DNA from 4 places in the Pantoea sp. Lu_F5_004 genome. Region 4 is predicted to be linked to each of the others. Evidence: riboswitches for the same ligand, from Rfam matches in the RefSeq annotation. Region 4 holds a riboswitch; each other region holds the start of a gene.
What was found. A riboswitch is a leader RNA that binds a small molecule or an ion and turns the genes downstream of it on or off. The one in region 4 is predicted to bind thiamine pyrophosphate.

Region 1 (2,195 bases), 480 kb from region 4:
CCGTCATCGGGACATAACGCAGCAGCACGCCAGCGTGGATAGTGAAGTAATCGACACCCTGTTCCGCCTGCTCAAGCAGCGTATCGCGGAATATTTCCCAGTTCAGCGCCTCGGCCACGCCATTCACTTTTTCCAGTGCCTGATAAATCGGCACTGTACCGATTGGCACCGGGCTGTTTCGCAAAATCCATTCGCGCGTTTCATGAATATAACGACCGGTAGAGAGATCCATCACCGTATCGGCACCCCAGCGAGTCGACCAGACCAGTTTTTCCACCTCTTCCTCAATAGAAGAGGTCACCGCCGAGTTACCGATGTTGGCGTTGACCTTAACCAGAAAGTTGCGGCCAATGATCATCGGCTCCGATTCAGGGTGATTGATATTGGCAGGGATGATGGCGCGTCCGGCAGCGACCTCCTGACGCACAAACTCGGGCGTGATACTGGCTGGCAGATGCGCGCCAAAACTGTGGCCGGGATGCTGTTGCAGCAATACCTCACTGCGGATTCGCTCACGGCCCATGTTTTCCCGCAGTGCGATAAATTCCATTTCCGGGGTGATGATCCCCTGACGGGCATAGTGCAATTGCGTGACGCAGCAGCCTGCGCGGGCACGGCGCGGTGTCGGGAGTTGATCGAAGCGCAGATGATCCAGTCCCTCGTCAGCCAGCCGCTGCTGGGTATAACCCGAGCTGTTCTGTTCGAGAAATTCGCTGTCGTCGCGTTCAGCAATCCAGCGGGCGCGCAGCTTTTCCAGGCCACGATGAACATCGATCTGTGCTGCGGGATCGCCATAGGCACCCGCCGTGTCATAGACCGGTACCGCTTCGTTCTGCTCATAGAGAGGCTGTTCTTTGCTGCCGCCGATGTGGGTCGGGTTTAGCACGATTTCACGCATGGGAACGCGGATATCCTCGCGGCTGCCGGTAATCCAGATGCGGCGGGACTGGGGAAATGCACTACCGCTTTGCAGGGAATCGATAAATTCCTGCGCCTGGGCACGCTGTTCACGACGGGTTGTTTTTTGGTCAGACATAGCAATCTTCCTGTTAAGGGGGAACGATGCTTGTCCGGAGTTCGGAAGGAGTAACCGTATAGACAGCGTAAGCATGCTGGCATACAGAGAATATTTACTCTTGTTCCCTTCGCAGGTTCTAACCTGATCAGGTTCCGCGGATCCCGAATTAACGGTCTCAGCCCAACTGGGCACTCCGACAAGAAGCTGTTTTTACGCTGGTGTCTGATAACAGTGCCAGGCGTAAAAACCTTATATTTCAAAGCAAAAATAAAAAAGGTTCTTTGGAGCACTCTCCTCAGAACCTGTTCAGCATAAAAGGGCTACGGGATAATCTCAACCCCTTTGCCGGAGATGATGATTAAGCCGGACGCGCGATATGGCTGTCATTGGCTACCGGCGGGGGGACAAGCTGGTTGTCCCATGCCAGCTGAATCAGCTTATCTTCCAGCGTAAAGCGTGCTTCCAGCACTTCACCCACTTCGGAGAGTGCCTGCTGGAAGGTCATGCAGTTCTCGTCGTCGATCGCCTGCTGCAGGTGGCCGTCATACAGCTGCATCAGACGCTCAGTATTGGCTTCCAGCGGTGGATAGATCTGTGCGGCGGCAATCATCGGGCTGTCGCCACTCATTTCACTGATCACGCGTTCATAGATACTGAAGTGACCCGCAGAAAGATAATCGACCAGACCGTGACAGAAGTTGTCCAGAGCCTGCTCATCAAGACGCGTCAGCGCCTCTTTGTTTGGTTTAAGTCCGACCAGGTGATAATAGGTCACCAGTAGCTGACGACGGGCTTCAAGCCACGAATCGACCAGTTCATTACTGCCACCTACGCGTTCAGCCAGGACGTCTAACTGGTTAAGCATATCTAACTCCATGTGAGTTATAGTTGTTTATCTACACACTTAACATCAGGACTTCAGCGTGCGAGTTGACGCTAAGGATGACGAAATAAATGCAATGCGAAATCTCAAGCGTAGACGCTGGATGGTGGATTGTCAGCCATGAACAGAAACTTTGGTTGCCACAAGGTGATTTACCCCACGGAAACGCCGAAAAATTTGGTTTGACCGGCAGTAAAGCCCGGACCATCGGTGAGTGGCAGGGCGAAAAAGTCTGGCTGATTTGTGAGCCGCGTTCTGCCGATATGTTCTCAGTACGACAGCTGATCGATCAGG
Region 2 (2,195 bases), on a different replicon from region 4:
AGAATTCGCGCAGCTTCAACCAGGGCAAAAGGATCGGGCTGCAGCGTGTCGGCATGGCCAATCACTTCCAGCTTGATCCACGGTGTGTCGAACAGTTCGCGCGCCATCTGCGCCGTCGTCACCGCCTCTTTCACCGTGTGGCAGCCCGCCGTATTCGGCAGAATACGTTTGTTGAGCTGTTGCAGCAGCGTGCGGAAAGCGCCGCCTTCACTGCCTTCCCGCCGCAGGCTGACGGTAATAATCTCCGCGCCAGACGCGTTGATCGCCTGATGCAGAATGTCCGGTGACGGATAACCGGCCGTGCCAAGCAGAAATCGGGATTGCGGAGTAAATTGATAGAACATGGTTAACCTCCCTGCATCGGTGACAGGATTTCGAGCTGGTTGCCCGCCTCAAGTTGCTGGCTGGTATAGCGGCTACGCGGTACAAACTCCCCGTTCAGCGCGGTGGCGACGGTCCGCGGATCGATCTGCTGCTCCGCCATAAGCTCCGCCAGCGTCGTTGCGCTGGTTTCAATCGTGCGTCCATTCAGTTCAACGCGCATGAGTTATCTCCTGAGTCAGTTGCAGCATAAGTTTTTCAGCCATGATCGGGGCCAGCAAAAAGCCGTGGCGGTAGAGGCCGTTAAGTGAGAAACGGCCATTTTCGTAGCGGACTTCCGGCAGGTTCTGCCGGTAAGCAGGACGCAGACCGGTGCCGCTCTCCACGATCCGCGCTTCGGCCAGCGCCGGATGCAGGCTGTAAGCGGCGCTGAGCAATTCCATCATCGCCCTGGCGCTGATCGGGCTGCTGTCGTGGCTTTCCACCATGGTGGCACCCAGCATGAAGTGGCCTCCGGCGCGCGGCACCAGATAGCAGGGAAAGCGCGGGTGCAGCAGCCGTACAGGACGGGAGAGTTGTACGTCAGATGTGTGCAGGATCACCATTTCGCCCCGCACGGCGCGCAGGGCTGGCTGCCGATCGGTGGCGTGGATGCCACGGCAGTCGATGATTTTGCCGCCGGGTTTACCACTGTGAAAGGGGACGCCAGCCTGTTGCAGTTTGTCGCACAGTTGCTGCAAGGCGCGGCGCGGATCGAGATGCGCCTCTGCGGCGAAAAACAGGCCGCGGGCAAAGCGGTTTTCCAGCGCGGGTTCAATGTCACCGGGTGAAACCCACTGATGCTGCTGCGTCATGCTGGCGAAGCGCGTCAGTTCACGGCTGTCACGCGGCGGAGCAACCACCAGCGTGCCCTGCTGTTCCACGCCATCAACGCGTTTCGCCCACCAGCTGGCCGCGTGCTGGCCCCATTCGATCACCTGTGGCGGTGCGCTTTCTGCTTCACACCAGGGCGCGAGCATGCCGCCCGCCCAGTGCGAGGCCGCACGGCAGTCAGGCTGAGTAATAACTTCGACCGTTTCTCCCCGCTCCAGCAGCAGCGTGGCGACACAAAGCCCGGCAACGCCGCTGCCGAGCACCGACCAGCGGCTCATGGTATCCACCGGACAGGAAAAGAAAGATTCAGGATGAGATTTTTCAATTTGGCCTCGTTATCAGTTAACGAAGACCCGTGATACAGAGGGAAAAGGCAGGAACGTCGCGAATGCGCCCCTGCGGCAAGTATCTGATGAGATACCCGTCTTCCTACGCCAGTATCAACTGGGTCAGGTTCTAAGGGTCGCTAAGCCGCGCGGTGCGCTATTAGCCTCTCAGTCTCTCTGGCGAGACTCCCCTGACGGATTTAGTTGTAAGTTAAGCAGACAGCTTCGTCAAGCAGACTGCATAGAACCGGGTCAGAAAATCGGACTTAACCGGCAGAACCGAAATGCCAGTCAGTTGCGGTTGCCAGCGTCACAAAGGGTCCCGCCAGCGTCTGGTTGTGATGCGCAATAATCTTCTCCGCAGAGAGGTGGGGATTATCGACGGTGGTGTGCGCATCGGAAATCAGTACGACGCTAAAACCCAGCTCCGGGGCTGCCCGACAGGTGGTATCAACACAGAACTCCGTTTTCATCCCCGCAATCACCAGTTGTTTAATGCCCTTTTGCCTCAGCTGAAGCTGCAGGCCAGTATCCCTGAAACAGCTGGGATATCTTTTGGTGAAGACGACATCACTCTGCGGGTTAACCTGCAATTCCGGGATCAGGCGCGTCAGCGGGCTTTGCTCGTTAAAAGGGGAATCATCCGGGCCGATATGGCGTGCAAAAAAGAGAGGG
Region 3 (2,195 bases), 2.0 Mb from region 4:
CGATGATCAGCGGATTCTTCAGCACGCCGAGCAGGGTGCGCCAGAGTCCTTCCAGCGAGAAGCTGCCCTGTTTTGCCCACTCGACCGAAACGGTCAGTAAGGTCCAGAGGATCAGGCTGTTAAACACCAGCACCAGCGCCACCGGGGGCAGGGCTTCTGGTCCCAGCAGTACCGTGGCCACTGGGATCCCCAGCATCACGTTATTGGAAAAGATGCCGCCCAGCGCAAAAACCGACGCCGCTACGCCATCCAGATTAAACAGCCTTGTTGCCAGCAGTCGCCCCACGATAAACACCAGCAGGCAACTGCCGAAAAAGGCCAGCAACAGGCGCGCATCCACCGGCGGACTTTGCGAGAAGGTGCTCATCACCCGAAACAGCATGCAGGGCAGGGCAACGTTAAACACAAAGCGGTTCATCCCTTCGCTGATGCTGGCGGGCCATTTCCCGAGGCGCGTGAGGCAGTACCCCAGCAGGATCAGGATAAACAGCGGGGCTGACAGGTAAATTTGATGGCTTAAGCTTTCAAACAGCAGTGGCATAAAGAGAGTCTGGTCAGACGATGATTAGTTACCAGACTAACAAATTGCTAACTAACTGTTAACCTGAACTGTGTCCGGAATGACCGTAGCCGGGACGCTAACCTAACCAGCGGCGCGCCTGGTGATCGCTGATGTCGCGATAATAGACCCGGTGAATAATTTCGCCACAGCCTGTGCAGCGGGCGGAAATATAGGTGGAGAGGTACTGTCTGCCATTGGGTGCCACGGCACCCTTGCGTTCAATATTAATATCCTGCCATCGATGGCGGTGTGGAATAAGCGCTAAAAATCGCATCATACATCCTGAATAGTATGAAGTTCCGCTTCAGGAGTTTTCTAACCCCATGAAATAAAGTGTTTTTTACGATGATGCTGCAAGCAGGTTAATTATTATGGGGTAACCAGAGTCACTGCGGGAAATATTACCCATCCGGGTAATAAGCGGGACTACCTATAAAAAGGTATCTCGTTAACCCGCAGCATTAAGCCTTTTTTTGCACCCTCAGGCGTTGATCGGGATCATGTGAATTGTTTCAGCTCCGATTATTTCCCCGGCGGGAGTCGCTTGCTTTCGCTGCGCGGCTTGCCTATGCTGCAAGCCGTAACACGACTCGGGGTGCCGCTTTCCACACGGAAAGGGCTGAGAAAAACCCGCTGACCTGAACTGGATAATGCCAGCGTAGGGAAGTCTGATGCCTGACCGCATTCGCCTTCTTGTTCGCCGGTTGGGAGCTACGATGACACATCAATCTCAACACCTTTCTGCCGCGCACTTCGCGCCCATTCTGCACGCTTTCCGCCGCCAGTCACCACTGGTGCACTGTATGACCAATGACGTGGTCCAGAACTTCACCGCCAACGTGTTGCTGGCACTCCATGCCTCACCGGCGATGGTGATCGATGCCGCTGAGGCCGCCCAGTTCAGTAGCATGGCCGATGCACTGCTGATTAACGTGGGCACCTTAACCCGCGAGCGCCAGCAGGCGATGCAGGCTGCCGTCACCGCGGCTAATCAGGCGGGCACGCCCTGGACACTCGATCCGGTTGCCGTCGGCGCACTGACGCTGCGCAGTGACTTCTGCCAGCAATTGTTAAGCCAGCAACCGGCGGTAATTCGGGGTAATGCGTCAGAGATTCTGGCGCTGGCACAACAGGCCAGCGGCGGACGCGGTGTCGACACGCTGCATCAGGCGGATGCAGCACTCGGTGCGGGCCGGCAGCTCGCGAAAACCTGGAGCACGCTGGTAATCGTCACCGGTGAAGTGGACTACGCCACCGATGGTCAGCGACTCCTTGCTATACAAGGTGGAAACACCTTAATGACACGGGTAGTCGGGACCGGCTGCGCCCTCTCGGCAGTGGTGGCGGGGTTCAGTTCTCTGCCAGGCGATCGGCTCATGAATGTCGCGGCCGCCTGTCAGGTGATGGCGCTGGCGGGTGAAAAGGCGGCGGCACAGGCTGCCGGACCCGGCAGCTTTGCCACAGCGTTTATAGATGCACTCTGGACGCTGGAGGATAATCATGAAGCGTATTAACGCTCTGACGATTGCGGGTACCGATCCCAGCGGCGGCGCTGGTATTCAGGCCGATCTGAAAACCTTCTCGGCTCTGGGAGCCTATGGCACCAGCGTCATTACCGCGCTGGTGGCACAGA
Region 4 (2,195 bases):
AACAGCAGCGTGGCGAGCGAACCGGGGATAAGCCAGCGCGGCATCAGCGGCTGACGGCGCGTTGCCACTGGCTGATCCAGCCTGAACGCTGGCTGGCAACCTCTTCCGGCGAGAACTGCAGGGCGGTGGAGGGCACAGTGAGCGCGCTAAAACCGGCAGGCAGCGGCGTGTCGATTACCGGGTACATCCAGTTACCGGTCGGGATAGTGCGCTGGAAGTCGGGTGACACCATAAACTTCATAAACTGCTGTGCCAGCGCTGGCTGTTTGCTGCTGGCTAACTGCGCGGCAACTTCAACCTGCAGATAGTGGCCCTCTGCAAACGGCGCGGCGGCATAGTTCTCCTTTTTCTCTTCGATGATGTGGTAAGCCGGTGAGGTGGTGTAGCTCAGCACCAGATCGCCTTCGCCCTTGAGGAACAGGCCATAGGCTTCACTCCAGCCTTTGGTCACCGTCACGGTTTTCTGCGCCAGCTTTTGCCACGCCTGCGGTGCCTGATCGCCATAGACTTTCTGCATCCACAACAGCAGACCTAAGCCGGGGGTGCTGGTACGGGGATCTTCGTAGATCACCCGCCACTTCTCCGGGCTGTCGACCAGCTCTTTCAGGCTTTTTGGCGGATTCTTCAGCCGGGTTTTGTCATAGACAAACGCGAAGTAGCCATAATCAAACGGCACGAAGGTGGTGTTGTGCCAGCCGCCGGGCAGTTTTAATTTCGAGGCATCGACCTGACTTTCGGCAAACAGACCGGTTTTCTGTGCCGCCTGTACCAGATTGTTATCCAGCCCCAGAACCAGATCGGCTTTGCTGTTTTTCCCTTCCATGCGCACGCGGTTCAGCAGCGACACGCCATCTTCCAGCGTGACGAATTTCAGTTCGCAGTTGCACTGCGCCTCGAAGGCTTTTTTAACCGCCGGGCCAGGGCCCCAGTCAGCGGAGAAGGAGTCGTAGGTGTAGACCGTGAGAACCGGCTTAGCCGCCAGAACGGGGGCGGAGAGTAACAGCAGCACCGGCAGAACTTTGTTTAACACTTTGCGCTCCTTCAGGAGAATAGGGGATGAGTCGCAAAGGATCTGAGCACAGAGGCCTCCCAAATCCCTACGTCGGTATTAACCGAATCAGGTTCGACGGGTATCTCTCAGCTGCTTGCTGGTGGCAGGCGGCACCCCGTTGAGAACGTCACATTCTAGTCATTTCAGCGCCGGGGCGAAAGCCTCACAGCGCGGGTGGCGCGAACCAGGCGGATTTAAAATCAAACCAGCCCAGCGTATTCATCCGAACGCCGCGCATGCTGCGCTGACCTTCAAGCAGCAGCCAGTGGTGAAACAGCGGATGAAGACCCGCTTCTTCGACTAACTGTTTACTCCATTCAGCCAGCGGCAGCGTTTTCTCGCGCCAGCGAGCCGCATCGCTGTGCCAGTCGATCGGCAGACAGTGATGCAGCAACGGGATCTCATAAAGCTGCGCAAACAGAGAGTAATTCAGCGGCAGGGTAAAGTTCACGCTGCCAAGCCAGATGTCACTTTCCGCTTCGCCCTGGTACCAGCTTTCGTAGCTGATTTCGCGGGTTTCCAGCGTGACGCCATGCTCTGCCAGCAGCGGACGCAGCGCGTTAGCGATGCCTTCATGCTCAACGTGCTGGCTGTACCAGGTCAGCGTCAGGTGGGTTAAGCCGGCCGGCTTTTCCACTGGCGTCAGGTCGCGCCGGTGATGCCAGCGTGGCAGCAGGCCATACGCCGGAAACCAGTAGCGCTGGTAGCCGACACCGGCGTGATTGAGCAGGGCGATAGGATTAAACAGGTAGCTGACCCAGCGCCGGACTGCCTCGTTGCGTCCCTGCTCTGAACGCTGGTCGAACAGCAGATAGTAGCATCCCTCTTCAAGACGGCTCTCCTCCTGAATCTCATCGGCTCCGTCGCCCTGCAGGCGGACACCGGCATAGACCAGCTCATCGCTGATGTCGGGCAATACCCAGATAGAGACATCATCAATCAGGGCGCGAAAACCAAAATAGTCATCAAACGCCTCGATCTTCAGCTGACTCTCCTGATTGCGGATCACCCGGTAAGGACCGGTGCCAACCGGCTGGCGGGCAAAATCGTGCAGCGTCGGCCATTCGCGCGGCAGGATCATCGCACTGACGCTGCCCAGCAGCCAGGGCAACCCTTCATCGGGCTGGCTTAAGCGGATATCCAG

Region 1: another riboswitch for thiamine pyrophosphate. It lies ahead of thiC (phosphomethylpyrimidine synthase ThiC); the one in region 4 lies ahead of thiB (thiamine ABC transporter substrate binding subunit).
Region 2: another riboswitch for thiamine pyrophosphate. It lies ahead of ACR8BN_RS21055 (FAD-dependent oxidoreductase); the one in region 4 lies ahead of thiB (thiamine ABC transporter substrate binding subunit).
Region 3: another riboswitch for thiamine pyrophosphate. It lies ahead of thiM (hydroxyethylthiazole kinase); the one in region 4 lies ahead of thiB (thiamine ABC transporter substrate binding subunit).

The regions. Positions count from the first base shown of each region.
Region 1 is NZ_CP194946.1:3,894,797-3,896,991, reverse strand. It holds gene thiC (phosphomethylpyrimidine synthase ThiC) at 1-1,036, opposite strand, end outside; TPP riboswitch at 1,124-1,224, opposite strand; gene ACR8BN_RS18055 (Rsd/AlgQ family anti-sigma factor) at 1,377-1,883, opposite strand; gene nudC (NAD(+) diphosphatase) at 1,973-2,195, shown strand, end outside.
Region 2 is NZ_CP194947.1:444,305-446,499, forward strand. It holds gene ACR8BN_RS21045 (thiazole synthase) at 1-344, opposite strand, end outside; gene thiS (sulfur carrier protein ThiS) at 347-544, opposite strand; gene ACR8BN_RS21055 (FAD-dependent oxidoreductase) at 534-1,472, opposite strand; TPP riboswitch at 1,604-1,723, opposite strand; gene ACR8BN_RS21060 (cysteine hydrolase family protein) at 1,787-2,195, opposite strand, start outside.
Region 3 is NZ_CP194946.1:1,444,039-1,446,233, forward strand. It holds gene ACR8BN_RS06715 (AEC family transporter) at 1-541, opposite strand, end outside; gene ACR8BN_RS06720 (hypothetical protein) at 639-836, opposite strand; TPP riboswitch at 1,144-1,244, shown strand; gene thiM (hydroxyethylthiazole kinase) at 1,279-2,076, shown strand; gene thiD (bifunctional hydroxymethylpyrimidine kinase/phosphomethylpyrimidine kinase) at 2,063-2,195, shown strand, end outside.
Region 4 is NZ_CP194946.1:3,417,637-3,419,831, reverse strand. It holds gene thiP (thiamine/thiamine pyrophosphate ABC transporter permease ThiP) at 1-68, opposite strand, end outside; gene thiB (thiamine ABC transporter substrate binding subunit) at 44-1,030, opposite strand; TPP riboswitch at 1,077-1,179, opposite strand; gene sgrR (HTH-type transcriptional regulator SgrR) at 1,215-2,195, opposite strand, start outside.